DNA from 4 places in the Neobacillus sp. BF23-41 genome. Region 1 is predicted to be linked to each of the others. Evidence: riboswitches for the same ligand, from Rfam matches in the RefSeq annotation. Region 1 holds a riboswitch; each other region holds the start of a gene.

The links. Region 1 has a riboswitch for S-adenosylmethionine ahead of AB7942_RS20545 (homoserine dehydrogenase). Riboswitches for the same ligand answer to the same signal wherever they lie in the genome.
Region 2: another riboswitch for S-adenosylmethionine. It lies ahead of AB7942_RS03460 (sugar ABC transporter substrate-binding protein); the one in region 1 lies ahead of AB7942_RS20545 (homoserine dehydrogenase).
Region 3: another riboswitch for S-adenosylmethionine. It lies ahead of AB7942_RS08995 (methionine ABC transporter ATP-binding protein); the one in region 1 lies ahead of AB7942_RS20545 (homoserine dehydrogenase).
Region 4: another riboswitch for S-adenosylmethionine. It lies ahead of mtnK (S-methyl-5-thioribose kinase); the one in region 1 lies ahead of AB7942_RS20545 (homoserine dehydrogenase).

What each region holds. Positions count from the first base shown of each region.
Region 1 is NZ_JBGBPR010000015.1:24,140-32,228, reverse strand. It holds gene argH (argininosuccinate lyase) at 1-767, shown strand, start outside; gene AB7942_RS20560 (carbon-nitrogen hydrolase family protein) at 888-1,748, shown strand; gene AB7942_RS20555 (GNAT family N-acetyltransferase) at 1,769-2,431, shown strand; gene AB7942_RS20550 (GNAT family N-acetyltransferase) at 2,451-3,125, shown strand; SAM riboswitch class I at 3,222-3,333, shown strand; gene AB7942_RS20545 (homoserine dehydrogenase) at 3,438-4,676, shown strand; gene AB7942_RS20540 (glycosyltransferase) at 4,913-6,760, shown strand; gene AB7942_RS20535 (glycosyltransferase family 2 protein) at 6,791-7,480, shown strand; gene AB7942_RS20530 (YfhD family protein) at 7,561-7,749, opposite strand; gene AB7942_RS20525 (YfhE family protein) at 7,879-8,013, opposite strand.
Region 2 is NZ_JBGBPR010000002.1:53,481-61,569, forward strand. It holds gene AB7942_RS03435 (SIS domain-containing protein) at 1-241, opposite strand, end outside; gene AB7942_RS03440 (YrdB family protein) at 445-618, opposite strand; gene AB7942_RS03445 (hypothetical protein) at 682-912, opposite strand; gene AB7942_RS03450 (ABC transporter permease) at 1,118-2,122, opposite strand; gene AB7942_RS03455 (sugar ABC transporter ATP-binding protein) at 2,124-3,626, opposite strand; gene AB7942_RS03460 (sugar ABC transporter substrate-binding protein) at 3,696-4,811, opposite strand; SAM riboswitch class I at 4,941-5,048, opposite strand; gene AB7942_RS03465 (MFS transporter) at 5,305-6,621, opposite strand; gene ttdA (L(+)-tartrate dehydratase subunit alpha) at 7,063-7,974, shown strand; gene ttdB (L(+)-tartrate dehydratase subunit beta) at 7,971-8,089, shown strand, end outside.
Region 3 is NZ_JBGBPR010000004.1:179,051-187,139, reverse strand. It holds gene AB7942_RS09000 (O-acetylhomoserine aminocarboxypropyltransferase/cysteine synthase family protein) at 1-943, shown strand, start outside; SAM riboswitch class I at 1,077-1,186, shown strand; gene AB7942_RS08995 (methionine ABC transporter ATP-binding protein) at 1,352-2,377, shown strand; gene AB7942_RS08990 (methionine ABC transporter permease) at 2,370-3,035, shown strand; gene AB7942_RS08985 (MetQ/NlpA family ABC transporter substrate-binding protein) at 3,052-3,891, shown strand; gene sufC (Fe-S cluster assembly ATPase SufC) at 4,286-5,071, shown strand; gene sufD (Fe-S cluster assembly protein SufD) at 5,093-6,403, shown strand; gene AB7942_RS08970 (cysteine desulfurase) at 6,403-7,632, shown strand; gene sufU (Fe-S cluster assembly sulfur transfer protein SufU) at 7,622-8,065, shown strand.
Region 4 is NZ_JBGBPR010000001.1:365,786-373,874, reverse strand. It holds gene AB7942_RS01760 (LutB/LldF family L-lactate oxidation iron-sulfur protein) at 1-59, shown strand, start outside; gene AB7942_RS01755 (LutC/YkgG family protein) at 62-781, shown strand; gene AB7942_RS01750 (2-oxoacid:acceptor oxidoreductase family protein) at 1,061-2,074, shown strand; gene AB7942_RS01745 (transketolase C-terminal domain-containing protein) at 2,074-4,368, shown strand; gene AB7942_RS01740 (DUF2087 domain-containing protein) at 4,499-5,083, shown strand; gene mtnK (S-methyl-5-thioribose kinase) at 5,118-6,302, opposite strand; SAM riboswitch class I at 6,406-6,558, opposite strand; gene AB7942_RS01730 (carbon-nitrogen family hydrolase) at 6,627-7,412, opposite strand; gene AB7942_RS01725 (pyridoxal phosphate-dependent aminotransferase) at 7,531-8,089, shown strand, end outside.

The DNA.
Region 1 (8,089 bases):
CGTTTCCGATCAATCGTGAACGTGTCGCGGAACTGTTGGGGTTTGAAACGGTTTATCCTAATAGTATGGATGCTGTCAGTGATCGCGACTTTATCCTTGAGTTTTTATCGATTGGTTCAATAATCATGACCCATATTTCCAGATTATCCGAAGAGCTTGTCATTTGGTCGAGCCAGGAGTTTCAGTTCGTCGAGTTGGATGATTCATTTTGCACAGGTTCAAGTATTATGCCGCAAAAGAAAAATCCAGACGTACCTGAGCTGCTACGTGGAAAAACCGGACGGACATATGGTAATTTAATCGGACTGCTCACCGTTCTTAAAGGTCTGCCACTCGCGTATAACAAGGATTTACAGGAAGATAAGGAAGGTATGTTTGATACGGTTGAAACGCTTGAAGGTTCCTTAATGTTATTAGCACCGATGATTGAAACGATGACAGTAAATAAAGACGTGATGCGTAAGGCCATTAACAATGACTTTTCTAATGCCACAGATATTGCTGATTACTTAGTAAGAAAAGGTCTGCCTTTCCGTGATGCGCATGAAGTTATCGGAAAAATTGTTTTATATGCGATTCAGTCTAACAAATTTTTGCTAGATTTGAGCTTCGAAGAATATCAGGGCTTTAGTCCATTATTTGAGGAAGATATTTATGTTGTATTAGCTCCTGAGCATGTTGTTGGTGTCCGAAATAGCTTTGGGGGAACAGCTCCAGAGCAAGTGGAAAAGCAAATCAAGCTTGCTGAGGGAAAACTAGAGCAATAAAAATAATTTTTTAAAAGCCTGCCATTTGGTGGGCTTTTAGTTTTTAAAATTTGTATTAAATAGTAAAATATTAGATAATTTCCCCATGGGAATTTTAACTAAAGACAGGAGGAAAAAATGATGAAAATTCGTGTGTCTGCCGTTCAGTACCAACTACATACCATTCAATCCTTCGAGGAATTTACCTCACAATGTGAGCACTACATAAAAACTGCTGAGGAATTTGGGGCAGAGTTTGTCTTATTTCCAGAGTTCTTTACAACTCAATTACTTTCAATAGGTAATGGTCAAGGCAAGAGCCTGACAATTAATGACCTGCCAAGTTATACCCAACAATATCTAGAATTATTTTCAAATTTTGCACAAAAAAAGAACTTACATATTATTGCGGGAACACATGTGATTGAAAGGGATGGCAAGCTGTATAATACAGCACATTTATTTTATCCAGATGGAAGAATTGGTGAGCAGGCAAAACTCCATATTACACCGACTGAAGTAAATGAATGGAATATGGCACCTGGGGATTCATTTCAGATATTTGAAACAGAAAAAGGGAAAATCGCCCTCCTTACTTGTTATGATATTGAATTTCCAGAAATTGTACGTATGGCAAAGGCCAAAGGTGCTGATGTGATTTTCTGTCCATCATGCACAGATGACCGTCATGGTTTTCATCGTGTTCGTTATACCAGCCATGCTCGTGCAGTTGAAAACCAAGTATATGTGGTCCTAACGGGAACTGTCGGTTCACTGCCGACTGTTGATTTTATGCGCGCTAATTTTGGCCAGGCGGCAATCATTACTCCTAACGATATACCATTTCCACCAAAAGGAATCTTGGTGGAAGGGGAAATCAATAATGACATGATTGTGACGGCTGACCTAGATATAAACTTGTTATATGAAGTAAGAGAACGTGGTTCCGTTACAACCTGGCGTGATCGAAGAACGGATCTTTACACAGATTGGGAAAAATAAACTGAAGGGGTGGGTATAGAATGTATCGAAGTGAATTTTACGTCTATGACCAAGAGCGGCCTGTGCCAGTTATCATTCGAAATTATTCAAATGTGGATTTTGACGATCTTATCAAGATTCAATCCGAGTGCTTCCCACCTCCTTTTCCTTCAGAATTATGGTGGAATAAAGAGCAATTAGCAAACCATGTGTACATGTTTCCAGAAGGTGCATTGTGTGTTGAAGTAGATGGTGAATTAGCTGGGTCAATTACCGGCTTAACTATCGACTTTGATCCTAGCGATAAAAACCATTCGTGGGAAGAAATCACTGACCATGGATATATACGGAACAATAATCCAAATGGGAATACCTTGTATATTGTTGATATTAGTGTTCGTCCGAAGTACCGCAAACTAGGGCTTGGTAAATTGATGATGCAGTCTATGTACCATGTTGTGATAGAAAAAGAGTTATATCGATTACTTGGCGGGGGCAGAATGCCAGGATATCATAAAAAAGCTGATATCATGACACCAGGACAATATTTAGATGCAACAATTAAAGGGGAAGTTCAAGATCCTGTTATCACTTTCTTGCTGCATTGTGGTCGTGTGCCAATAGGGATTATTGAAAATTATCTCGAGGATGATGAATCCTGCAATTATGCTGCATTAATGGAATGGAAAAACCCTTTTAGATAAGTGAGAGGAATGAATCATAATGGAATATATTAGAATAACCAGTATAGCAGACCCTAATTTTAAAAAGCTTCATAACTTAATGGGAGAAATTTTTCCTCCAGAAGAAGTATTAGAATATGAGCTATGGAAAGAGCCATTAGAAGATCCGAGTATTCGCGTGTTTGTTGCTGTCGATGGAGACGAAGTCACAGGAGCAACTGAATATCGTTATTATCCGGATTGGAATATTGCTATGACAGATTTTACAATCATCAGTAAACCAGGCTTAAGCCTTGGCCGTTTTTTAGCGCATAACCGTTTAACGGATTTACAACAATTAGCTAAAGAAAATGGTAACGAGCTATTCGGGATGTTTGCAGAAATATACGATCCGTACCGGGTTGAACAACACGAATTTGGTGGAGTAAAGGTTATGGATCCATATGTCCGACGTGAAGTTCTCTCCCATTTGGGTTATAAACGCATTGATTTTTCATATGTTCATCCTTCCTGGAAAAACAATGGGGAAGCTGTAGCAGGTCTAGATTTATGTTTCATGCCAATTCAAGATGAAGGACTTAATTCACTACCAGCAAACCTGGTAAAGGATTTTCTGACGACATACTATTCAATTCTTACAAATAAGCCGAAGGATTGGCTCGAAATGATAGATCGACTGGGGAAAAAGGAATTTGTCTCCCTATTACCACTTTAATAAAAAGAAATTTCAAATAATATTGACAACTATCTTGGAATCAACTAGAATTCTCTTTATAACTTGGAAATTTAATGAAAAACTAACTAAATAAAACTCTTATCCAGAGCGGCGGAGGGACTAGGCCCGATGAAGCCCGGCAACCATCAAGGTAATTCTTGAAAAGGTGCTAATTCCTGCAGGTTATTTTTAACCTGACAGATAAGAGGAGGAAATCTACCCTCTTCTTATGAAGAGGGTTTTTCTTATTTATATGATATTAAAAGAAACAACCTATTAGTCATGTCTAATATTATTTAAGGGGTGGAAAGCATGTCTGTCATTAAAGTGGCAATTCTAGGCTTTGGTACAGTGGGTGAAGGGGTATATAAAACAATACAATCCCACGCTGATGAACTAACTAATGTTTTAGGAAGAAAAGTAGAAGTAGCTGCAGTGCTAATAAAAAATAAACAAAAAACAAGAGACATAAGTGAAGATGTTTTAATAACTACAGATTTTGCCGAAATTCTTAAACTACCTCAACTGGATGTTGTTGTCGAAGCAATCGTCGACAAAGAACAACCCTTTACTTTTTTAAAACAAGCTATCCAAAGTGGTTGCCACATTATCACAGCAAATAAAGAGATGTTTGCACATCACGGTAATGAGCTGCTCAAGCTAGCAGAGAGTCATAAAGTTTCAGTTGGTTTCGAAGCAACAGTTGCGGGAGGAGTTCCAGTTATTCAAACCCTTAGGCAGTTATTAAATGTTAACCGTGTTCGTACCGTACAAGGCATTCTTAACGGGACATCAAATTTCATCCTTACTGAAATGCGGGAGAAAAAACAGTCCTTTGTTGCTGCGCTTAGTTTAGCACAAGGGAAGGGGTATGCTGAAGCGGACCCAACCAACGATGTGGAGGGGTTTGATGCTTTTTATAAAACAATAATTCTCAGCAGAATAGCTTTTGGTATAGAACCAAATTGGCAGGATGTTGAACGGGAAGGTATTACTTCGATCACAAGTGAATTAATCGAATCAACTGAAAAGCTAGGGTTAAGGTTTAAACATATTGCAAGTATTAATAAGATAGGTGATCAAATTAATGCAACGGTTAGACCGGTTCTTGTTGGAAAGTCGCATCCTTTTTATTCCGTTGAAGGGGTAGAAAATGCGGTAAATATTCATTCTGATATCGTTGGTAGTATTACTTTGCAAGGACCTGGAGCTGGGATGTATCCAACTGCTAGTGCTGTTATCGAGGATTTGGTCTATGTCTGTCAAAATCAGCCGTCAAATAAGATTTTCAAAGAAACAATTGCATTATGTGATGGAGAGAAAAAAGGGGATGTAGAATGCTTATGGTTAATTCAAGGTCTCTCAAAAAATTATAAAAACCCTTTGATTACATGGATTACTCAAGCTATTGATGAGACAGCCATTATCCGGGCAACAAAGGAAGAAATTGAACGTTTAATTAATGACCAGCAGGCAAGGTGTTACTTTCAAATAATAGGTGAGTATGAAACAGAGAACAAAATTAATGAGGTAACCCTAGCTGCCCTTTAAGTTAAAGGAATGTAGCGAGCAAGCGGTTATTCCCAAAAGAGCATTTAGGTGCTCTTTTTTTTTTATGAAGAATTACTACTCACTTATGTGTATGGTATTTACTAATATCTATAAAAATATTAAACAAAACATCTTTTAACTGGGGATAAGTTTAGTCAAAATTAAATGGTATTCATATTGTGTAAAAGCTTGACCAAATGGATTTTTTTTTAAAAAAGAAAATGAAGAGGTGCATCATGTTAGGGAATAGCTTAAATGGACGTTTATTAACGAATCTGAATAATACATTCACCTATGAGTTTTGGGTAATGCCTGAAAGCGTTCATCGTATCGATAAACAAACACGTGATAGGCCCGCAGATGTAAATGGAAAAAATTATATCATAGGACCTGGACATGGAGTGTCCGATAATGATGCTGGAGTTAGTGTTTCAGTTGGATTAAATGGGATAACGGTCTATGAACATACTAAGAAAAATATCTATGCAGTGTTAGTCTATGAAGCTATTATTAATCAGCTCATTCATGTTGCTGTTGTCTATGATGATAGAGAGCCCCACCTATTCATTAATGGGAAGTTTGTAAAAAAAGGTGAACGAAGCCCTAAATCATTTGTATACCCATCGGGGATGATTGGGGGGCAACCTGGTCTTTTCTTTAATGGAGATATCAACGAGATTAGGCTTTGGAATCACTGCCGGACAGAACAAAATCTTAATAATTATTTGAATAAAAAGCTCACTGGAAGTGAAGCAGAGCTATATGGTGTTTGGCCAACTCCACCTGTAAATGAACTAGAAACAAAAAAGGCAAATGCAAAAACCAAAACCCGCAAAATAAAAAAGCGTCCTTCTGCTAAGGAGCGACAAAATGAAATCCCCCTAGTAAGTAAGAACGAAGATATTGAAGTCAGTATTATTATTCCTTCCCTCAATAAATATCCACTCAATCTATTTACTCTCTATTCACTGGAATACCAAACATTCAATCCTTCAAAAATGGAAGTTATCTTTATAGATGATGCTTCAACAGACCAAACGGAAGAAAAGGTAAAGGGCTATAAGCCTCCGTATCATTTTAAATATATACGTAATAAAAAGAATCTTGGAAGAGCTAAGGTTCGAAATTTAGGCATTCGTTCTGCAAGAGGCAGCATTCTTATTTTTCTAGATGCAGAAATGATAACAGAACCCGATTTTGTTGAAAGTCATCATAAGCTCCACCAATCAAATAGTAAGCTTATTATATCAGGTGCAATGCATTCAAGAGTTATACACTCATGTATCTTTCCTGAATTTACTCAAAAGAAGATAAACAAAATCTCAACTATATCTAAAAATAACCAGGAGATTTATTCGAGGATTAAAGACTTTAAATATCCAAGTAAAGAACCGTATCAGTTGTTAGAAAAAAAAGATATTGAAAAGAAAGTATTTAAGAATTTAGGTGTTGAAGTATACCCATGGTTCCAACAGATAACCCGCAATTTTCCTGCTGATTTAGAAGGGTTTGCGTTTCCATGGATGGCTTTTCTAACAGGGAATGTTTCCATTCGTAAAGAGTTTATTATTGAGGCGGGATTGTTCGATGAAGACTTTGTCAAGTACGGTTACGAAGATTGGGAAATAGGTTATCGTTTATATAAAATGGGCGCCAAATATATTGTTAGAAACGATTTGATCACGTACCATCAAGAACATCCTGTTGGAGAAAGTAAATGGAATGAGGCAATTAACAATCTGGGACTGTTTTTGAAAAAGCATCATGACATCGATGTTCTAATTCTTGGAATAGAGATATCAGGTCTAGCAGATTTATTAACGATGAATAAGGTATTAAGCGAATATAAGTTACTCATTCAATCCCATCCAGAGCGATTTCTAAAATTCCAAGAAAAATTCATTTGCATCCTTGAAACAATCCTCCTTATACTTCAAATCGACATCCGTCACATAAATATCTTAGGAGCTGCTGGCTTTAGCTCTGACGACAGAAAAGAACTTCAAGAAGATATTAATTCAATCAAAGGACTAAACAAGTTTACAAAATTAACTTCCCTTTTAGAAAAGATCAAGAACTCTTAAAAAAATTCTCCAAGGTAAAGGAGTGAAAGTGTGGTTTCCATTATTACATGTACAATAAGAGAAGAAAATATCAAAAATGTTTTCAAAAATTATCAACAGCAATCCTGGAAGGATAAAGAACTGATTATTATCTTAAATAAGGATTCTATGAATATTGATAGATGGATCAAAAAGGCAAGGAAATATCGTAATGTCCAGATTTATCAGCTCCACGAAAAAGCAACCTTAGGTGACTGCTTAAATTTTGGGATTATGAAAGCAAGTCATGATATTATTGCAAAATTTGATGACGATGATTATTACGGGCCTGACTACATTAAAAGTTCGATGGATGCTTTTAAAAATAAAGATATTTCTATTATCGGAAAAAGTTCTTTATATATTTATTTTAAAAATAAAAAAGCGCTGATCCATGTATCAGGTAGTGAGAATTCAATCACAGACACTGTTGCTGGAGCGACATTAATATTTAGAAAAGACGTGTTCCAACAAGTTCAATTTGAAAAAGTAAATCGAGCGGAGGATTACTTTTTCATTGATCAATGTAAAGAGAAGGGCTTTAATGTCTATTCTACTGAACGTTTTCATTTTGCAGTCATCAGACATGATACCGAAAAACATACATGGAAGATTGCTGATAAGGATCTTATGGAATGGGGAGAATTAATCACCTATACAGAAGATTTCCAATCACTAGTCTCAAAAAAAGCCGCGATTTGAGGATCGAGCAGTGGCTCGCTTTTCCCTCTTTATCATATAAAAAAGAAGCAGGCTGCCCTGCTTCTTCTTTTTGGCCTAAATCATTTATTTCTTTTCGTGTTTACACGTTGATTAGCAGCATTGGCACGTGCGAGTGCCTCAAGATCTGCATGGTCTGCAAATTCTGCAGAATATTCAACGTCATTTCCATCAGTTATTTTTAGGTTCTTAGGTGTTTGTGGAAGTGAGCTTTTGTTACTATTACCAGTTCCATTATGCATACGACCCATTACTAAAAACCCCTTTCAATGTTAACTTTCAGGAGCCGAATTGCTCCCTTTAATATCATTTACAATTAGAAAGGTAACCATGAATGGAAAATACTTCAGCAGAGCCATTTGGTCGTAACTGTGGTCTAACTAGAGTCTGGTTTTTTTGTCGTGGTATCCGCCTGCACGGTCCGCCATTTTAAATTCCCTTTGATAAGATACTTCCTGCATACTGGTTAATGAGTATTTGCCTCGGTCCTTATCTTTTTTCTTTTTTTCCGCCATTTTGCTCATTCCTTTCAACATTTTTTTAGTTAATCGTCATCAAGCTATGTGGTAAAAAATTAAAAGCACGTTATGT
Region 2 (8,089 bases), on a different contig from region 1:
ACAGAATAACCAGGGAATTGCTTCCAAGTTTTGCATGATTGCGATGGATAAATTCATTTGCACTAAACAGGTGGGCATCAAGAACCTTTGCTTCACGGTCAATTACATACTTGCTTGGATACATAATGGCGGATGAGCCTCCACATGCTACAAAGAAAACACTGGAAATATTTCTTTTTTCCACCTCTGCTAATGCTTGTTGCACTTGATTTTTCACGTCAATTACTAATTCAGTCGTCATTTTGTTGCCTCCCTGATAAAATATTTTAGTGAATGAACACTAGTAAACTCTTTAAACAATATACAACTTTATATAACGTTATATGTTGTTATATATAAATTACTATACTTTCAAACTCTAGTCAATCAAATTTTCAGAAAAATGAAACGACAGTTAACGACAAAAAAAACCTCAGCAATCAAAGGTGTTTCGCTGGCCTCCATTTATTCGTTGATAACCATTATTAATCTAGTTTTAGTTGGAGCTCCGAACATCCCCCATATTACAGCTATTAGTAATGGCAGGCCGATACCTGCGATAATTTTTAATATTGTTCCCTGCGACAACTTATCGGCCGCCTTTTCATTTGATCGGCCACTCCCCTTTTTTACGCTCACCCCTTGTTTAATCACACCACCAAAAACTAAAAAGCCAGGGATATGCCCTGGCTTTTGAGATCATTACTCCCCAATATTGTTTTCAAACCACTCCTGCAGCTCTTTTAAAGACGTAAAAGTAAAAATCTCCTCGCCATTCTGACCATTATCAAATCCAGTGTATCCTCTTAAGGTAATTTGCCCTTCTTCCTCAGAAATTAAGATAGCATAGGGATGATTAACATTTATGTACCTTGAATCCAAGTCGATATCAAACCAATTCTTGCTTCGCAAAAATGCTTCATAGTGTTCCATTAAAATTCCCTCCGGTTCCTATATATTGTTCCTCAAAACTTACTAATATTTGTAGATAAAACATTAAAATTTGTAGATATATCCTAATATTTGTAGTTAAAACCTTTATATTTGCTGATGATAAACTCTCATTCCTTGTTGATATCCTGCTCATTTTTAAAAAATAAACCTATCCACAATGTGAATAGGTCTCAAATTTGTTCAATTATTTTTGTTTATAATACGTAATTGCTAATGCAAAGGCCAAGACGGTGCCTTTAACAATATCCATCGCATAATATGGGACGGACATCATCACGAGTCCGTTTTGGAGAATCCCGATCAGGACGGCTCCAACAAATGTTCCAAACGCGTTGGCCTTTCCAGCCCCAAGTACTGAAAATCCAATATAAGCGGCGGCAACTGAATCCATTAAATAGGGAGCACCAGAGTTAATTTCTGATGTCAAAACCCTTGAAGCGAGCACAATCCCGCCAATGGAGGCAAATAGAGACGAAAGTAAATACGCTGCTACTTTATATCTATTAACAGGGATACCTGATAGTCTTGCCGCTTCTTTGTTTCCACCGATCACATACATATAACGGCCATGCTTTGTATAGTTCAAAAAGATATGCACGAGGATCACGGTCACAGCCATGATGATAATAATCCACGGCACTTCTCCGATTTTTGCAAAAAATGGACTGATCAGACCCGATGCCATCGAGCCATCAGACATAACCATGTTTTGTGAAACCGTGGCCCCTTTTGTATACGTCAATGCTGTCCCTTGAATAATAAACATCGTAGCTAGTGTCATTAGCATATCTGGAATTCTTAATTTCACAATCATGAATGAGTTTATTGCTCCTACTACTAAGGAAGCACAAATCGCAGAAATGACCGCCACCAATGTGTTTTGTGAAAACCAAACAAACATCGAAATGACAATGGCGTTTGATAAGGAAGCGACCGATCCCACCGATAAATCAAAACCATCGACAGACAATGAAATCGTAATACCGATAGCGATAATCGTAACAATGGAGATCGAACGTAAGATATTGATGATATTACTGCCCTGAATAAAAGTAGGATTAGCAACTGAAAATATAATAATAAGTGCAAGAATCGTAATAATCGTCCCATATTTATATAAAAAGCGAAATAACTCAAATACTTTTTTTGCCGGGGCTTCCTGATTCTTTGCTGCAATATTTGCCTCCATTTTACCTGCCCCCTGTTGAATAAAATAATAGTTCTTCTTCGTTCGTTTCTCTCGTTTCAATTTCCTTTACGGACCTACCGTCATATAAAACATAGACCCGATCAGTAATCCCAATAATCTCCGAAAGCTCTGAAGAAGCATAAATAATTGCTTTACCCCGGTTTGCTAGTTCAGCGATTAACTCAAAGATATCCTTCTTTGCGCCAACATCGACGCCTTTGGTTGGTTCGTCAAAAATATATACATCCGCTTCAGCTACGAGCCACTTTCCGATTGCGACCTTTTGCTGATTCCCTCCGGAAAGATTCTGTACCTTGGTTTCTTCGGAAGGGGTTTTAATTCCGAGGCGACGGATCAACTGCTTTGCCGTTTCTTTTTCTTTTTTTCGATCTAAAAAGCTAAACACCTTTGAAAATTCCCCTAAGTTTGCAGCTGTTAAATTGGTTTCTACCGATTCAAGAACCAGAATTCCTTCCTTTCTCCGTTCCTCTGGAACTAGAACAATTCCCTTCTTAACCGCATGATAGGGGCTCTTTAATTTTAATTTATTGCCATGAAGAAAGATGTCTCCCCCAGTTAATTTCTCAGAGCCAAATAACGCCTTACACAATTCTGTTTTTCCAGCACCCACAAGTCCAGCAATTCCAATGATTTCCCCTGATTTAACATGAATATGTAAATCTTTAATTTTCTCTCTTTCTGAAAGTCCTTTTACCTCAAGGACCGTGTTTCCAATGGACGTATTCTTCACTGGGAACTGTTCTTCTAATTTTTGACCAAGCATATGCTCCACCACTTTGTTGATGGCCGTATCAGTAACTCGCTCTTTTGCAACAAATTCACCGTTTCTCATTACGGTCACTTCATCGCAGACTTCAAAAATTTCTGGCAAGCGATGGGAAATAAAGATAACTCCTACATTTTGCTTTTTTAAATCACGGACGATCCGGAATAATTCCGTCGTTTCAGTATGACTCAATGGTGCAGTCGGCTCGTCTAAAATAAGAAACTTACACTGATTTGAAACAGCCCTAGCGATTAAGATCATTTGTTTTTCCGCTAACGTTAACTCACTTACCAGCTTCTTCGTCGGAAGCTTAATGTTCATACCCGCTAATATTTGACCCGCCTTTTGATGAAGGTCCTTCCATTTCATCCATTGCTTTTTCCCCATGTTATGGACTGTATCAAGGAGCATAATATTTTCTGCGACAGTTAAATATGGAATGAGAGCCGTATCTACTTCTTGATAAACGATTTGTATTCCTGTGTCCTGGGCATTTTTCGGAGAACGAATCTTTAGTTTTTTTCCATCTAACCTTATTTCACCGGTATAGTGGTCATAAGCACCCGCGAGAACCTTCATTAACGTTGATTTCCCTGCCCCATTTGCCCCAATCAAAGCTTGGATTTCTCCCGTTTCCATCGAAAAGTCAACCTGATTCAATGCCTTCACACCAGGAAACTCTATTGAGATGTTTTTCATCTCCAATGTTGATCTCATCAAAATCATCCCCCGTAAGCAAAGACTCTCTTCATCTATTGAAAAAGAGAGTGTCTAGTTGTATACCGACTATTCTTTATAATGCTTCTTTAACGTTTTTATCCACTCTTCCTCAAATGCAGTCGATTGACCCCAGCCTGGAATAATTTTTGCCAGATTAACCATGTTCACAGGCTCTTTTGCTTTGAGAAGATTTTCTTGTGAAACAAGTGAAGCATCTAAATCAAAGGTCTGTGGTGTTTCTTCACCTGCAAGCTTTTTCGCAAGTATTCTCATATCAACAGCACCGATAAGTTTCGGATCGACAGCTGCTGTGTATTTCCAAGCACTGCCTTTTCTTTGAATTTCTTGCAGATCCGCATTGGAAACATCGATTCCATAAATCTTCACTTCTTCACGTCCCGCTTCTTTCAAAGCTCGTGCTGCACCGATTGCAAAAGCATCCCAAGTAGCAAATATGGCATCCAGTTTGCCCTTTGGATATTTATTTAACATGGCTGCAACTGCGTTTTGTGTTTGTACACTTGTATCTGCCGCTGCCACACCAAAGCGTTCCACTTCTTTAATTTCAGGATTTTTTGAAAGGACATCTTGATAAACCTTATTACGTCTAACCATTGCAGGGAAACCGTCGACCCATAGGTAGGCAATATTTGCTTTTCCGTTTGTATTCTTTACGAGTTGATCAAGGGCCAAAGTTGCTAAGGCTTCATCATCCTGTGAAGTAAGCGTTACTCCATCAACCTTCGCAATATTTGGATTCGAGTCAAATGTAACTACACTTTTTCCTTTTTCAACTATCTTTTTTACATCATTAACAGTCGCATCATCGTCACCATGAGAAATGATAAATCCATCATAATCCTGGTCTAATGACTGATTAATAGCATCATGGAACTTAGCTGTGTCACCATTTGCGGTAAACACGTCCACTTGAAAACCTAAGGCTTCTCCCTCTTCTTTTGCACCTGCTAAGAACTGGGCAGTATGATCGTCACCGCCAATTTTTCGAATAACCTTGATTTTTAACGGATCACCACTTGTAAACTTTTCAGATACACCTTCAAGTGAAACCTTTTTATGAGCGCTTGCTTGTTTTGTTTCTCCCTCAGAAGCACAGCCTGTGAGTAAGAGTGTTGCTGCTAATGCTGATACGAGTGTACTTTTAAAGATATTTCTTTTCATGATTAAAGCTCCCCCTTTTAGATTCTTATCAATACTCCATTACTCCGATTGGAAAGGTTTGTTTTTATATAAAAATAAAAAACCTCTCCAGAAAAGAGAGGTTTCATCACAAATTAAGGGACTACTCCTCTCTTATCTTTCAAAACAATAAATTGTTTTGCAGGATTTAGCACCAATTCCAAACGGAACGGTTGCTGGGCGTCATCGGGCCAGTCCCTCTGCCACTCTTGATAAGAGAACGTATTATTCATTTAAAGTAATAAACTAGATTTTAGTCTCCCATTAACAAGTTGTCAATAGTGTTTTGAATATTTCTAATATAGTTATTATTCCTACGCCTCAAGCCTTTGAATATAAGTGCTGAAAAATAAGAAGCGTTACAGGTATAGTAATAAATCCTAAAATGAAGAAAGGCTAACCATTTAAGATATAGGCTAGCCTTCTTTTTCAAATTTAATTTCCATGAAGCTTGTACATTTTTTAGAGCTGGTTTTTACTCCATTAATTCTGCTGGTAATTCGATCCGCTCTACTTTATTCACGATAAAGATATAAGATAATGCTCCAATGATCAAGACTGCTCCAATAAAGAATAATGCAGCACTGAAGGAATGCGTAGTGCTTAAAATATATCCAACTACAATAGGGATTACGATACCAGCCAAGTTACCTGATGTATTAAATATTCCACCGCTCAATCCAATGATTTCTTTTGGAGACATATCGCCAACAAGCGTCCAAGTTGCACCTGCCATCCCTTTGGCGAAAAAGGCTACCGACATGATAAGCATGATAAGTGCTGCTGATGAAGTATAGTTAGCGAGAACAATAATACTTGAAAACAAGAACCCAATTATTATTGGTGTTTTACGTGCTACACCAAGTGACTTTCCACGCTTTAACAGCCAGTCGGATATATATCCACCGACGATTCCACCTAAAAAGGCACCTGCATATGGGAGTGAAGCCATAAAGCCAACCTTGAGCATGGACATATGTTTTTCTTGCACAAGGTAGGTAGGGAACCAAGTCAAGAAGAACCAAACAATGGTATTGAGGCAAAACTGTGCAATATAGATTCCTATCATTTGTCGGTTGGTCAAAAGTAGTTTTGCATGAGCCCACCTGATTTTTATCGGTTTATCCCCTGCATTCGCCAAGCCGCCGCCTTCCAGAATATAGTCAATTTCAGCTTGATTTGCTTTTGGGTGTTTTTTCGGTTCGTGAATATGTTTAAACCAAAAGAATGACGCTACAATTCCGGCCAATCCAGCAACATAAAAAATCATATGCCATCCAAATTTCTGTAAAAGAAATGCGAGTATAGGGGTAAACAAAGCAAGTCCAAAATATTGGGCAGAATTATAGACCGAGACGGCCCTGCCACGTTCATTTTGAGGAAACCACATGGCCGTTAACCTGCTATTCCCGGGAAACGAAGGAGCTTCTGCTATCCCGACGATAAATCTTAAGATGAATAACATTAGAAAACCACTAGTCCATCCTTGAAAAAAAGTAAACAGTGACCATACGAACAACCCAACCCCATAAACAACACGTGCTCCAAATCGATCGAGCATCCAGCCGCCCGGGATTTGCAAAAAGGCATAGGCCCAGTTGAATGCTGAGAAAGCTATCCCCAATGAAACCGCATCCAGTTGTAGCTCTTTGGACATCACAGGTGCAGCTACACTTAGTGCTGAACGGTCAATATAATTGATTGCGGTCGTAATGAATAAAATAGTCAATATCACATAACGTGTATTGGTTTTTTTCGTAAATGCCTTTAATTCTTTCATGTTAACACTCATAAAGTTCCCCCCTATTTAAAAGATGTCCAACGTATTGTTGTTCAATATCTTAGTCGCATCTTGTTGCAAGTATAATCCAATTAGATGATTGCTATAAGAAATACATGATAAAGCTTTCATTAACCTCCTTCCATTACTGATAATGTGTGTGATTTTCAGTTGAAAACCCTTACACCAATTATTAATTAACGTATACATTAATGTCAATATCCTATTTTCAGATTATTAGTTATTTTTATATAAAAAATTGTATTTCGTCATAAATTTAACAAATTTAAAGGGTTTACCTTCCTTTATTATCTTGTGTAGTGGTAACTATTTTATTTTCATTAAATTTTGATTGACATTAATGTATACGTTGATAAATAATAAATATAGAAGATCTTCCCACAATCACTTAACTATACAGTTGGTGAAAAAAGAATAAAAAGGAGAGTTATTATGAGTATTGTTATGGATAAAACGCAACAAATAACAAAGATGACTGATCTAATGGCAAAGTTTGTATCCCTTGTCAGCTATAAACTTCCTGATGATGTGGAAAATAAACTGAAAGAACTTAGTGAAGGGGAAGATAATCCTCTAGCAAAAATCATTTACAAAACTATGTTTGATAACCAAAAACTAGCTTTTGAGTTAAAGAGACCTTCATGTCAGGACACAGGTGTTCTTCAATTTTTTGTAAAGTGTGGACAGAACTTCCCATTAATTGGGCAATTAGATAGAATTCTAAGAGAAAGTGTATTTAAATCAACCAAAGAAACCCCTTTACGTCACAATTCGGTAGAGACATTCGATGAATACAATACAGGAAAGAATATCGGAAATGGTACTCCTAGTATCTTCTGGGAAATTGAAGAAGACAGTGACAAAGTGGAAATTTATACTTATATGGCAGGAGGCGGATGTACCCTTCCTGGAGTTGCAACTGTTCTTATGCCTGGTGAGGGCTATGAAGGCGTTGTAAAGTTTGTCCTTGACCGCATGACAAGTTATGGACTCAACGCATGTCCTCCTCTATTAGTAGGTGTTGGAGTCGGTACTTCTGTAGAAACAGCCGCTTTAAATTCAAAATTAGCCCTTATGAGACCTGTTGGAAGTCAAAATGAAAATGAAAACGCTGCAAAAATGGAAAAGCTTCTTGAAGATGGTATCAATGCTATTGGCCTCGGACCTCAGGGACTTAAGGGATCTAGTTCAGTCATGGGTGTAAATGTGGTGAATACAGCAAGGCATCCTTCTACTATTGGAGTGGCGGTTAATACAGGATGCTGGTCCCATAGAAGAGGGAAGATCACCTTTGACAGTAATTTAGACTATGAAATTAATACTCACGAGGGGGCAACACTATGAGTAAGAAAGTATTAACCACACCTATAAAAGATGAAGATCTTAAGGATATAAGAATAGGAGATATTATCTACCTAACTGGTACATTGGTTACTTGCAGGGATGTTGCGCACAGAAG
Region 3 (8,089 bases), on a different contig from region 1:
TCCAAAATACGGGATTAAAGTGAAATTTGTTGACCCTGAAAATCCGGAAAACTTCCGTACGGCCATTACCGACAAAACAAAGGCTGTTTTCGCTGAAACGATTGGTAACCCAAGCCTTCGTGTACTTGATATTGAAAAAGTTGCCGATATTGCCCATGCCGCAGGTGTTCCATTAATTATTGATAACACCTTTGCCACTCCATATCTGTGCCGGCCAATTGAATATGGTGCCGATATTGTGATTCATTCTGCCACCAAATGGCTCTTAGGAAATGGAACAACTACAGGTGGAGTTATAGTCGATGGTGGGAAGTTCGATTGGAATTCACCGCGTTTCCCTGGTTTTACGACGCCAGATGCCAGCTACCATGACCTGGTTTATGCCGAAGCCTTAGGTGCGATCGCCTTTATTATCAAAGCCCGTGTCCAATTGCTGCGTGACTTAGGACCGGCATTAAGTCCGCAAAATTCCTTCCAGTTTATCCTTGGTCTTGAAACACTGCATGTTCGGATGAAGGAACATGTGGCTAATACAAAAGAAGTGGTGGAATATTTAACCAATCACCCTGCTGTGGAATGGGTATCTTATCCAGGACACCCATCCCACCCAGATTATGAATTAGCCACAAAGTACTTGCCAAAAGGTGCAGGTTCCATGGTTGTCTTCGGGATTAAAGGCGGTAAAGAAGCAGGAGCCAAAGTAATCGATTCGATTACTCTATGGGCGCATGTTGCAAACGTTGGCGATGCAAAAAGTTTAATTATTCACCCAGCAAGCACCACCCATCAGCAATTAGATGCTGATGGCCTGAAAGCTGCAGGTGTAACAGAGGATTTGATTCGCCTTTCAATCGGTATCGAGAATGTTGAGGATTTAATCGAAGATCTCGAATCAGCTATTTTGGCTGCTACTGGTGTAATCTCATTCAAGGTAAATGCATAAAAGTTACCAAAACTTATTTTTCCGAATATGAAGTTATTTTCATTGACACCCCTTTTTATCCATGATACGATAACTTTTGTAATATAATTACTTAAACAAATTAACGTTTTAATTGAATATAGGATACTTGATGCTCTTATCAAGAGAGGTGGAGGGATGTGCCCGATGAAGCCCGGCAACCGTCAATATTTATTATTGAAATGGTGCCAATTCACACAAAGCGATTGCTTTGGGAGATGGGAGAAAGGATTATTTTTAATGATGCCTTTCTGCCTGCGCAGAAAGGCTTTTATTTTGTTAAAACAGAATCTTTTTGTTAAAAAAGTCAAATCCTATATTAATAAGCGGTATATTACAATACAAATCTTTCAGAATGTTAAGTAAATTGGATAAGAAGCAGGTGATTCAATGATATCAATAAAAAATGTCCAGAAGATTTTCCCTTCTAAACAGGGGCAGCTAAGAGCCGTCGATGATGTCAACCTGGATATACAAGAGGGAGAAATATTCGGAGTGATTGGATACAGTGGTGCTGGTAAAAGTACCTTAATCCGAATGTTAAATGGATTAGAGCTGCCAACCGACGGAACTGTAACAGTAGCTGGCCGCGTTATTTCGAAGATTAAAGGCAGTGAGCTTCGAAAAGCACGCCAGGAAATCAGCATGATTTTTCAGCATTTTAACTTACTGTGGTCGAGGACGGTAAGTGAAAATATTGCGTTTCCACTTGAAATTGCAGGTGTAAATGGTTCACAAAGGAAAAAAAGAGTGGACGAACTAATTAAACTAGTAGGCCTTGAAGGAAGAGAAAATGCCTACCCATCCCAATTAAGCGGCGGACAAAAGCAGCGTGTGGGGATTGCTAGGGCACTCGCTAACAATCCAAAGGTGCTCCTATGCGATGAAGCGACTTCAGCACTAGACCCGCAAACAACTGATTCTATCTTGGAATTGTTAGTCGATATTAATAAAAGACTGGGTCTGACAATTGTTTTAATCACCCATGAAATGCATGTCATCCGGAAGATTTGTCACCAGGTTGCGGTCATGGAAAACGGTAGGGTTGTAGAGATTGGTCCGGTTTTAGATGTATTTAAAAATCCAGAACAGCCAATTACAAAGCGCTTTGTGCAGCAGGTGACGGAACCGGAAGAAACGAAGGAAACGATTGAACATTTACTTGAACGCTATCCGCATGGAAAAGTGGTTCAACTTTCATTTGTAGGGGAAACAACAGAACAACCATTAATCACAAACATCATCCGAGACTTTGATGTTATCGTAAATATTCTTCAGGGGAAAATTTCCCACACGCAAACTGGATCATACGGAACATTATTTATCCACTTGGATGGGCAATCTAGCGAAATACAGAAAGCCATTGATTATATTCACTCACAGCAAGTAGGCGTGGAGGTGATCAGTAATGGCTAACCTTATGGAAATGGTAAATTGGGAACAATTATTAGAAGCAACACGTGAAACGATTTATATGACTTCCATTTCAGTGTTTGCAACCTTTATTTTAGGATTATTCCTTGGTCTGTTGTTGTTTTTAACAGATAAAGGTAATATCTGGGCTAATCGAGCTGTTAATGTTATTATTGCTGGCTTTGTTAATATTTTCAGATCAATCCCCTTTATTATCTTAATTGTTTTATTAATTCCTTTTACAAAATTATTGCTTGGGACTATGCTCGGTGCGAATGCGGCACTACCAGCCCTAATTATTGGAGCAGCTCCTTTTTATGCACGAATGGTAGAAATAGCCCTTAGGGAAATCGATAAAGGTGTTATTGAGGCATCGCAATCGATGGGAGCAACACATGTTCATATCATTTTTAAAGTATTAATACCGGAATCTTTGCCGGCATTAATTTCAGGGATTACAGTCACAGCCATTTCTCTAGTCAGCTTTACAGCAATGGCCGGAGTCATTGGGGCTGGCGGACTTGGACATTTTGCTTACCTTGAAGGTTTTCAGCGTAATCGACCGATTGTCACCTTAGTTGCAACGATTGCGATATTAATTTTAGTTTTTATTATCCAATTTATTGGAGATTATTTTACAAAGAAAACAGATAAACGATAACAGGAGGGGTTAATTAATGAAAAAGGTATTTAGTTTGATTGTAATTTCGCTATTAGCATTTGCCCTAACAGCGTGCGCTGGTGCTAAAAACGATACAGGTGAAAAAGAAGGAAATGATGGTAACAAGAAATTAGTCGTTGGTGCATCTGCTGTACCGCATGCAGAAGTGCTAGAAGCGGCAAAACCTTTATTAAAGAAAAAAGGCATTGATCTAGAAGTAAAAGTTTTTCAAGATTATATCCTACCAAACGTAGCGTTAAGGGATAAAGAACTCGACGCTAATTATTTTCAAACACCAGGGTATTTAGACCTACAAATGAAAGAAAATAAGGATTTTGATTTTGTGAGTGTTGGGGAAATTCATAAGGAACCAATCGGAATTTATTCTAAAAAATATAAAAGTTTAAAAGACCTTCCAAAAGGTGCAAAAATTATTATGAGTGATTCACTAAGTGACCATGGACGTATTTTACCTATTTTTGAAAAAGAAGGTTTAATTAAGCTTAAAGAAGGCGTTGGCGCAAATGCAAGAGTAGAGGATATTGTCGAAAATCCAAAGAATCTTGATTTCTCAACTTTAATTGAAGCAAAATTATTAGCTTCTTCTTTCGAAAGCGGTGAAGGCGATGCGGTTGTCATTAATACGAACTACGCATTAGAAGGCGGTATTGACATCGGAAAGTATGGAATCGCATTTGAAGGCGATGACGTTGTTCCGGCAAACCTTGTTGTCGTTCGTTCTAAGGACAAAGACAAAGAAACTATCAAAACACTTGTCGAAGTCCTTCATTCTAAAGAAATCCAAGACTTCATTCTTGAAAAATACAAAGGTGCCGTTGTACCAGTTTCTGAATAAGGTTATAAATGGGAAAAAAGTCAGTGTAGAAACACTGGCTTTTTCTCTGTAGTTGTGTCTAAAGATGGCATACATTTAAACAATGACGATGGGTAAAAATAGAGAGAACATTAGACCTGAATTCGCTTGGAAATGCTAAAAAAATGAGGTATGATTTTAATCGAGTGTCATTTCCATTAATAATAATATACTGAATTATCATTCACAACACTCTAAATCCTCTTTTCATTCTCATTTGGTACAAGCTTAATGAAAATAGATGGACTGTTTTTACTGTTTAAGAGTTGCTAATACATTTCATTTGTTATAAGATTGGAATGAGAATAAAATGAGAATAGAGTTATAGAATAACTCAATCTACAAGAAACAACACTTTCTTTTCGGAGGTATAGATATGGCTGGATCAACTTTAACGATCAAAGATTTACATGTAGCAATTGATGGGAAAGAAATTTTAAAAGGTGTGAACCTTGAAATAAAGGGTGGAGAAATCCACGCAATCATGGGTCCAAACGGTACGGGTAAATCTACTTTATCTTCTGCTATTATGGGTCATCCAAAATATGAAGTGACAAGCGGAACAATCACTTTAGATGGACAAAATGTCCTGGATATGGAAGTAGATGAGCGTGCACGAGCTGGTCTATTCCTGGCAATGCAATACCCTAGTGAAATTAACGGCGTTACCAATGCTGATTTTTTACGTTCAGCACTTAATAGCCGTCTTGGTGAAGGAAATGAAATTTCATTAATGAAATTCATCCGTAAAATGGATAAGCAAATGGAATACCTTGAAATGGACCTTGATATGGCACAACGCTATTTAAACGAAGGCTTCTCCGGCGGTGAGAAAAAACGTAACGAAATCCTGCAATTAATGATGTTAGAACCGAAAATTGCAATCTTAGATGAAATTGACTCCGGACTAGATATCGATGCCTTGAAGGTAGTATCAAAAGGGATCAATCAAATGCGCGGCGAAGATTTTGGCTGCTTAGTTATTACACATTATCAACGACTTTTAAACTATATCACTCCAGACCATGTGCATGTGATGATGCAAGGCCGTGTTGTAAAATCCGGTGGAGCTGAATTGGCACAACGCTTAGAAGCTGAAGGATATGACTGGATCAAACAAGAGCTAGGAATTGAAGATGAAACAGTTGGGCAAGAAGCGTAAGAGAGGGTTAGGAGGATTACAATGACAACTGAAACCAAATTACCATTTGACAAGGACAATGTTCGCTCCTTTTCAAAAGAAACGAGCGAGCCTGCTTGGTTTGAAGAACTACGTCTAAAAGCATTAGCTGAGTTCGATCAGCTGCCAATGCCAAGACCAGACAAAACAAAGATTGATAAGTGGAACTTCACCCAATTCTCACAACATACTGTAAAAAGTGCTCCCTATACTTCACTTGCTGAATTGCCAGAAGAAGTAAAAGCACTGATTGATGTGGATGCAGAGAATAATAATTTATATATTCAACGAAATCAAACTCCAGCCTTTTTATCTTTATCTGAAGAGCTAAAGAGTCAAGGCGTTATTTTTACAGATATTTTTACAGCTGCTAAAGAACATGGTGACTTATTGAAAAAGTATTATATGACACAAGCCATCAATGCCGATGAACATCGCTTAACCGCTCTAAATGCTGCACTAGTTAATGGCGGAGTTTTCTTATATATTCCAAAAAATGTAGAAGTCTCTGAACCAATCCATGCCATTTATGTGCATGATAATGATCAGGCGAACTTGTTTAATCATGTCATTGTCGTCGCTGAGGACAATAGCAAAGTAACCTACGTTGAAAACTACATTTCGACGATGGAAGTATCAACTACTGTTGCAAATATCTTGACGGAAGTCATTGTAAATACAAACGCGAAAGTTCAGTTTGGCGCAGTTGATACGCTTGCAAAAGGAATCACAACCTATGTAAATCGTCGTGGTGTTGTCGGAAGAGATGCACGAATTGAATGGGCATTAGGTTTAATGAATGAAGGAAATACAATTTCAGATAACACAACTAATTTGATCGGTGATGGCTCCTACGGTGATACAAAAACAGTCGTTGTTGGGCGTGGCGAGCAAACGCAAAACTTTACCACAAAGGTTGTACACTTTGGAAGAAATAGTGAAGGTTATATCCTAAAGCATGGTGTCATGAAGGACAGTGCTACCTCCATTTTTAATGGTATCGGAAAAATAGAACATGGTGCTTCTAAATCAAATGCGGAACAAGAATCACGCGTACTTATGCTAAGTGAAAAAGCACGCGGTGATGCTAACCCAATTCTTCTGATTGATGAAGATGATGTAACGGCAGGCCACGCTGCTTCTGTCGGACGTGTTGACCCTGTTCAGCTTTACTACTTGATGAGCCGCGGAATTCGTAAAGAAGAAGCAGAGCGCTTAGTTATTCATGGTTTCCTTGCACCGGTTGTGAATCAACTTCCAATTGAAGGAGTAAAGAAACAGTTAACTGAGGTAATTGAAAGGAAAGTACGCTAATGAATGTCCAGGATATTCGTGCACAATTTCCAATCTTAGATCAAGAGGTCAATGGGAAGCCATTGGTATACTTGGATAGTTCTGCAACATCTCAAAAGCCGCTCCAAGTAATCGAGGCAATTGAAAAATATTATCGTGAAATCAATTCCAATGTCCATCGTGGTGTGCATACACTAGGAACAAGAGCAACAGATGCTTACGAAGGTGCAAGGGAAAAGGTTCGTAAGTTCATCAATGCCAAGTCCATTCAAGAAGTAATTTTTACCCGTGGAACGACAACGTCTTTGAATATTGTGGCTGCAAGCTATGCGGCAGCGAATTTAAAAGCAGGCGATGAAATCGTTATAACCTATATGGAGCACCATAGTAATATCATTCCGTGGCAGCAAGTGGCCAGACGGACTGGAGCACAGTTGAAATACATTCCACTTCAAGAAGATGGAACGATTTTACTCGATGATGCACGTGCGGCGATTACAGCAAATACCAAGGTTGTATCTGTCATGCAAGTATCAAACGTACTTGGCGTCATCAATCCGGTCAAAGAAATTGGTCAAATTGCACACGAGAATGGTGCCATCATGGTTGTAGACGGAGCGCAAAGTGCTCCGCATATGAAAATTGATGTTCAAGATTTAGATTGTGATTTTCTAGCTTTTTCAGGACATAAAATGTGCGGACCGACCGGTATTGGTGTTCTTTATGGAAAAAAACATCTACTCGAAAACATGGAGCCAATCGAATTCGGCGGCGAAATGATTGATTTCGTGCAATTGTACGAATCAACTTGGAAAGAGCTGCCTTGGAAGTTTGAAGGCGGTACTCCAATCATTGCAGGCGCCATTGGTCTTGGGGCTGCTATCGACTTTTTAAATGAAGTAGGCTTAAACCAAATTGCCGAACATGAACATAAACTTGCAGCATATGCTTTGGAAAAAATGTCTGCTGTAGACGGAATGACTATTTACGGTCCACTTGATGCAGCGAAGCGGGCAGGGCTAATCACTTTTAATTTAAGTGATGTTCATCCCCATGATGTAGCAACGGTACTTGATGCAGAAGGTATTGCTGTTCGTGCCGGACATCATTGCGCTCAGCCGCTAATGAGATGGCTTAAAGCCTCCGCGACTGCACGTGCAAGTTTCTACTTGTATAATACGGAAGATGATATAGATAAACTTGTTGAAGGACTTGTTAAAACAAAGGAGTATTTCAGCGATGTCTTCTAATAATTTAGATACACTTTACCGTCAGGTGATTATGGATCATTATAAAAATCCCCGTAATCGCGGTGTTTTAGAGGATGGCAGCCATACTATTAATATGAATAACCCTACCTGTGGTGACCGTATTCAATTAACCCTAAAAGTGGAGAATGGAATTGTGGTCGACGCAAAGCAAGAAGGGGAAGGCTGTTCGATTTCAATGTCATCTGCTTCGATGATGACGCAGGCGATTAAGGGGAAAAAAATCGAAGAAGCTTTAAAATTAGCAAAGATCTTTTCTGATATGATGCAGGGGATCGAATACGACGATGACGATCTTGATTTAGGTGATATTGAAGCACTTCAGGGCGTTTGTAAGTTTCCAGCCCGCATCAAATGTGCCACATTAGCGTGGAAGGCCATGGAAAAAGGTTTGAAAGAAGAGGAACAAGCATAAAATTAAGAAAACGCGGGTGGGAGA
Region 4 (8,089 bases), on a different contig from region 1:
CACCAAATAAAGAGCGATTCAGAGATTGGTTTAAAAACCGTGAAAAAGGAGGCAAATAATCATGGTAGGGACGATTCAAAATCGGGATAAATTTTTAAATCAAATTGCCGGCCGCCTTGAACGCCCACGAATTTCCTCTGCGGTTGAAAGGCCGACTTGGAAATTCCAGCCCCAATATGAGGTGTTAAAGGATGCTACTCAGGACGATTTGTTAGAGGTATTAACAGAACAATGTAAGAAAATCCATACAAACCTCTATGTAACTGACAGGAAAGATTTAGCAACTACGCTTAACAAAGTGGTTTCAGGCTATGGTGGCGGCCCAATTGTAACCTGGAAAGATGAGCGCTTTTCTCAGTGGGGGCTGGATCCGCTATTTAAGCAGGAATGGCCTAGCCGGAAAATGGAAGTATATGAATGGAATCACACCAAAGGGAAAGAAAATATCGCGAAAGCGGAAAAGGCTAATGTCGGGATTACCATAAGTGAAATAACACTTGCAGAATCCGGAACGGTGGTTTTGTTTAGCAATGAGAATAAAGGAAGAACGGTTAGCTTTTTACCAGCAACCTATATTGCACTTGTACCGAAAAGCACTTTAGTTCCACGGATTACGCAAGCTGCTCAAAAGATGAGGGAGATTCACAAGGAAACGGGGCATGTTGCTTCATGCATCAATTTTATTACCGGACCAAGTAACTCTGCGGATATTGAATTGAATCTAGTTGTTGGTGTCCATGGGCCAGTAAAAGCCTCCTATATTGTTATTAACGATCTTTAAACAAAATGAAATGGTCTGTATCCGGAAATGGATGCAGATCATTTTTTTATATTCTGTTATATAACATAAATATGCCTGTTATATAATTATGAAAGCTCTTTAAAGTCATATATGGTAAGGCTTATTCAATAAAAATTTTATGTGTTTCAAAATAATTATCGTTATGTTTGACTTTTATCACAGCGTAATAAAAATAGTTGTCTTACAATAGTTTTTGGGAAGTTAAATTTTTATGTCTATTTCGTGTTAGCTTATTGAACGAAGTTAGGGAGGGACATTATGTCTATTTTACCGAAAAAAAATGAATTGGGATTTTTTGAAATCCGTCTTGAATCAATTGGGGGGCTAGGAGCTAACCTAGCTGGAAAAATGTTAGCGGAGGCTGGTGCTTTAAGTCTTGGCTTGAAAGGATCCAATTTTTCATCCTACGGCTCTGAGAAAAAAGGGTCTCCTGTAAAGAGTTTCATTCGCTTTTGTGAACCAGATGTAGAAATTAGAGATCATAGTCCAATTGAACAACCACATATTGTTGGTGTTTTCCATGAAGCCTTATATAGAACGGTTGATGTTGTTAGCGGTTTGAATGCTGATAGTATAGTCCTAGTAAATACAGCAAGGGATTTTGATGAAGTTAAAACGGATTTACAATTAGATTATGGTACACTAGCGATTGTTGATGCCCTACAGATAGCCGTAGAGGAAAAAACTAAAGTAAATACGGCAATGCTTGGAGCATTATATCGTATTTGTGATTTTCTAGATCCTGAATCCATGAGAGACGTGATTCGGAAAACGTTTACGAAGAAATACCCGCATCTTGTTGAACCAAATATCCGCACTTTTGACCGCGGTTATAATGAGGTTCAGTTTAAAACATATGAAGTGCCAGAAAGGGCTGAAGGAAAAGCCTTCACACGCCCACTTCCACAGCTTGGATACTTGACTCAGGAAATCGGTGGTGTCATGGTTTCTCAAGCAAATAGTATTCTTAAAGATTTAAGTGGTTCACGCCAAGGATTCCTTCCGGAGTTCCAACAAGAAAAATGTATTCACTGTGCTGCATGTGACAACGTTTGTCCTGACTTTTGCTTCGTTTGGGAAGAAGGAGAAGATAAGCGTGGAAGAAAACAAATGTTCCTTCAAGGTATTGATTACCAATACTGTAAAGGCTGCCTGAAATGCGTGGAAGCCTGCCCAACCGACGCACTCGGTGATCTTCGTGAAATGCTTGGGTATGCAGATAATAACCGCGTAAAGCAAAACTTTCCTTATATTGCAGGAGGAATCCAATAATGGCTATTTTAGAAGATAAATTAACAACAAAAGGTGTAGCAGAACAAATTTCTACTTTTGAATCTGGAAATGAAATGGCTGCTATGGCGGCAGCACAAATCAATTATCATATTATGGGATATTTCCCAATTACACCCTCAACAGAGGTTGCTCAATTTTTAGATCAAATGAAAACGCGCGGGGAGCATGATATTAAACTGATTCCTGCAGATGGCGAGCACGGTTCAGCGGGTATTTGCTACGGTGCGGCGGCAACTGGTGCACGTGTTATCAATGCAACCAGTGCAAACGGATTCTTATATATGATTGAACAAATGCCTGTCCAATCAGGGACTCGTTTTCCAATGGTTATGAATCTAGTTACTCGTGCCGTCAGTGGTCCGCTTGATATTCGTGGCGATCACTCGGATCTCTATTATGCATTAAATACAGGCTGGGTAATCTTAACAGCAAAAACACCGCAAGCTGTATATGATATGAATATTATGGCGCTTAAAATTGCCGAACATTCAAAGGTCCGCTTACCAGTTATTGTTGCTTATGATGGCTTCTTTACATCCCACCAAAAGCGTCGAGTGGAATTCTTTAAGGACCGCAGTGTTGTACAGCAATTTGTAGGTGAATGTCCAACCGATTACAACTTTGTTAGAGACTTGAGGAAGCCAGTAACGATTGGCGCTCATATGAGTGGTGATGATTTCATTAACAATCACTACCAACAATCAGAAGCAATGTACAATGCTGGTGAGGTATTTAAGGAAGTGGCAGCGGAATATGCTAAGCTTTCTGGAAGAGAATATCCAGTTCTAGATTTATATAAAATGGAAGATGCGGATGTAGCATTATTCCTATTAAACTCTGCGGCAGAATCTGCTAAGGATGTAGTGGATCAACTTCGAGCAAAAGGAATTAAAGCAGGTGTAATTAGCCCGAATATTATCCGTCCATTCCCTGCAAAGGAAATTCGCGAAGCCCTTAAGAATGTAAGATCATTATTAGTTGGGGAACGTGCGGATTCTTACGGAGCAAATGGTCCTAACCTTACACATGAAGTGAAATCTGCACTTCAAGATGACAAAGACAACAAGACTATCGTGTTAAGCCGCGTATTTGGTCTCGGCGGTAAAGATTTCTATGCAACTGATGCACAGGCTTTTTTTGATATGGCGCTTGATGCAAAGGAAAAAGGCTATGCTGAAAAGCCATTTGATTACTATGGTCATATTCCAGGTAATCCTGAAAAAATCCTTAAGCCCGTTATTTTGCCACAGCACGGGGATGTTTTTAAAACAGGTTTAATTGATGTGAAAATGGATGAAGAAACCAATAAATTAAAGGTGAAAATCCCGCCGTTACGTGCTTTAACTTGTAAACCGAAACGGATTGCCTCCGGTCACGGGGCATGTCCAGGGTGCGGAATTTTTGCTGGACTCGAGTTATTCTTTAAAGGGATTGAGGGAGACATTGTTACTCTATTCCAAACGGGATGCGCTTATGTAACAACAACATCTTATCCTAGCACCTCCCATAAGCAAACGATGATGCACAATTTGTTCCAAAACGGTGCCGCTACGCTTTCAGGTACTGTTGAAGCATTCATGGAATTAAAACGACGCGGCGAAATTGAAGTATCGGATGACGCCACATTTGTTATGATTACTGGTGATGGTGGTATGGATATTGGTATGGGTTCAGCGATTGGTACTGCTCTTCGCGGACATAAACTAATTATGCTTGAATATGATAATGAGGGCTACATGAATACAGGCTCACAAATGTCTTATTCAACACCACTGGGTCATATGACAAGTACATCAGGAGTTGGAAAAGCACAGCGAGGAAAAGCCTTCCATCATAAAGATACTCCGCAAATTATGGCTGCTACCAATATTCCTTATGTGTTTACCGGTTCGGAAGCCTTTCCACAGGACTTAGTTAAAAAAGGTGCAAAAGCACAATGGTATGCCCAAAATGTTGGAACAGTATATGGAAAACTTCTCATCACATGCCCACTTAACTGGAAATCTGATGACCGTTTTGGTACAAAAATTATCGAAGCTGCTGTAGATTCTTGCTTCTTCCCGCTTTATGAAGTAGAACAAGGTGTTACAACCATAACTTACAATCCAGAAGAGAAGAGCAAACGAATTCCACTTTCTGATTGGTTAAAATATATGGGGAAAACAAAACACCTACTTAAAGATGAAAACAAGCCAATGCTAGAAGAATTTGAAGCAGAAGTTGAGAAAAGATGGCAGAGACTCAAAGCAAAGAATGAAAATCCTATGCTGTAAAAAAAGCAATTCAAAAAAACACTTCCTTATAGGTAGTGTTTTTTTGTTGGTTATTGACAGGGGAGATTAAATTTGATATATATCTAATTAGATGTATATCGAAGTGGAATGAAGAGGAGGTAGTGCATTGATACAATTAGACCGTGTTGTTGCGTTTTATAAAACGATGGGGGATCCCACACGGATTAGAATCGTTGCTATATTAGCAAAAGGTCCACTCCATGGGCAGGCAATAGCAGGAAAGCTTGGCTTGTCCGCACCTACGATTACCCATCATTTAAAGAAATTACGAGAGATCCATGTGGTGTATGACAGAAGAGTCAAGAATACGATTTACTTTTACCTAAATGAATCGTTGATTAACCAGCAGGCAAAGGTGTTTACAGAGCTGTTAGAAAAAAAGGGGAAGGAGTTGGATGAAATGGTCGAGTCAAGTATCGAGAGACAAAAAATTATCGAGAACTTCTTTATGAAAAATGGGAAACTAAAGAACATTCCTGCCCAAAGGAAGAAGAAATTAATCGTGTTCGAACACATGGTACGTGGGTTAAAAATAGGTGAAAAGTACGAAGAAAAACAATTAAACGAGTATATAAAACAATTCCATGATGATTATGCAACTATTCGCAGAGAGTTTATCATAAATCATTACATGTTCCGCGAAAATGGTATTTATGAACTAAATCCAGAAGAACTGTGGGCAAAACTTGACTAGAAAAGCAATCCGAAAGTTCGGATTGCTTTTCCTATTATAATGCTCCTTTTACCGTCGTTATGAAAGAAGAAAGGTTCTTTATTTCTTTTCGTTGTTTAATTAGGATTGTACCGAGATCTAATGTTCTCTGCTTAGCAGTAATTCTAGTTTGATCTTCCTCGATCCCATCTAAATCAGCAACATGAGCAAGACCAATTGTTCTTCTGATTAATTCGCAGCCTGCAAAGCCGATCGAGTCCTCAAAAAACTTAGTTAAATTATAGTTTAAAAATCTAGTGGATTTAGCGTAATCGTCTTTATTCTCCGTATTCCATAATTGTGTAAATTGATCCTCAAATACATTCCATACCGTTTCAATATGATTGAGGAAAAGATCACGTTGTTCAACATTTGCTATTACCTGAAAGAGAAGATTTGCAAATACTTGGCCGATATCAAATCCAGCTGGTCCGTAAAAAGCAAATTCAGGATCGATTACTTTTGTTTCATAATTATCGGCAAAAACACTTCCGGTATGAAGATCACCATGGAGGAGAACTTCAGCTTCTGTTAAAAAGCGTTTCTTCAAAATATTTACATGAAACTTTAGTTCTTCATCCTGCCAAAGCTCTTCGACTACAGGATGCAGTCCTTCCTCGAAATCGTTGGTTTCTGCATCAATAAAAGGATCGGTAAAGATTAAATCTTCAGTTATTTTGCAAAGCTCGGGATTGATAAACTGTTGTACATATTCCTTTTTTAAGGAAAGGCCTAATCCGTAATCGGAAGTGTAAAATAGTGTTTTTGCAAGATATTCACCTAGATGCTTTGAAATTAATGGATAGGTTTCTCCTTTGATAAAGCCAGTTCTTGCGATCGAAAGATGGGAAAGGTCCTCCATTACGGTTACAGCTAGGACATCATCTGTGAAAAAAACTTGGGGTACATAATCTGGAGCAATCTGTCCGAAAATTTTTAAGGCATCCGCTTCAATCTTTGCTCTTTTCAAAGTTAATGGCCAGCTTTCGCCAACTACCTTTGCATAAGGGAGAGCTTGTTTGATAATAACACTTTTTCCTTTTAATTTATCAACAATATGAAAGACTAGATTGAGATTCCCATCGCCAATCTCCTTGCAGGAAAGTTTTGCATGCTGGTCAAAAATTTTCAATTCAAGTGCCAGTTCAACTGCACTCCCGTTTGTTAAAGGCTGGTATGTTTTTTGTTTTAGTAGACTCATTATGGTTCCTCCTCGTTTTTGGGAGGCTTAATTATGCACGCAGGCACTAAAAAAGCCTCTTTCTCATCTGAAAGAGGCTGATAGACAATATTGTCTGTCTCACCTCTTATCTCTCAGAAAGATAATCCTTCTGTTGGAATTAGCACCGTGCCTTAAAGGGGGGATCCCCAGCGCAAAAAGCGCCCCATTTCAATGGGTTTCCGGTCGGTTGCTGGGCTTCAAAGGGCCAAATCCCTCAGCCAGCTCGTGATAAGAGAAAATCTATTTAACTGGTAAAAATCATATCAGTAACAAAGAGAAAGTGTCAATATTTTTTGAAAATTATTATTTATAGAATTCTGGTTTTCTATCCGTGAAAATAGGAATTTGCTTACGGACCTCCTTGACTAAGTCCATCTCAATTTCAGCCGATAGGATTTCTTCCTTCATTCCAGCCTCAGCAATGACCTCACCCCACGGGTCAATAATCATTGAGTGACCAGCAAAATGGTTTTTTGGGTCATTTCCAGAACGGTTACAGGCAATTACATAACATTGATTTTCAATTGCTCTGGCAATTAAAAGGGCCCTCCAGTGGGACAATCTGGGTGCAGGCCATTCGGCCACAACAAACAGTGCTTCTGCACCATCTGATGTGTGAGCGCGTATCCACTCTGGAAACCGGATATCATAACAGATCGACCCAGCAAACTGGTGATTATCAAGTTGGAAAAGTCCCTTCTCAGCGCCAGGCTCTAAGAAAACATGCTCATTCATGAGTTTAAAAAGATGTAGTTTACTATACTGGTGCACAAGCGTGCCATCTTTATTGATGATGAGGAGAGTATTTTTTACTCCTGTTTCTTCTCGGTTCGCAACTGAGCCGCCAACGAAATGAACCTGATTTTTTTGTGCTGCATTTCTCAGAAATTCAATCGTTTGTAGTGCTTTTGGGTCTGCAATTTCATTCAGGCGGGTCAAGTCATAACCCGTTGTCCATAGTTCTGGAAGGACAATGATATCGGGTTGTTCAATCAGTGCTTTTTCAATGAGTCTTTCGGCAGTTTGGTAGTTTTTATTGGGATTGCCAAAGACGATATCCATTTGCAGACATGAAATTTTTAATTTCACGAATCTTCACCTCGTTTGAAATTTCGGAATTTTTTCTTTACAAGCCATTATAAAAGTTATATCATTTGTGACTAGAAATTCATAATGATTCTTATAAATAATTAAGCAGGTGAGAATAATGAAGCAATTTCCACCATCAGAACTATTAACTAGTCTTCCGAAGCAATTTTTTGCTTCACTTGTTAAAAAAGTGGGTGAGTATATTTCACAAGGGTTTGATGTGATTAATTTAGGGCAAGGCAATCCCGATCAGCCAACGCCTTCTCATATTGTTAAAAAACTTCAAGATGCAGCAGTGAATCCATTAAATCATAAATATTCTCCTTTTCAGGGACATCGTTATTTAAAACAGGCTGCCGCTGATTTTTATTTAAGAGAATATGGAGTGACCATTGATCCGGATAAAGAAGTGGCAATTTTGTTTGGGGGTAAAGCAGGACTTGTCGAAATCCCTCAATGCTTATTAAATCCGGGGGATACCATCCTCGTACCTGACCCCGGTTACCCAGATTATTGGTCTGGGGTTGCTCTTGCAAAAGCTGAAATGGTTACGATGCCGTTACGAGAGGAAAATAACTTTCTGCCGGATTATTGCGAACTGGATAAGTCTGTTTTATCAAAAGCAAAGTTAATGTTCCTCAATTATCCTAATAATCCAACAGGATCTACAGCTACTC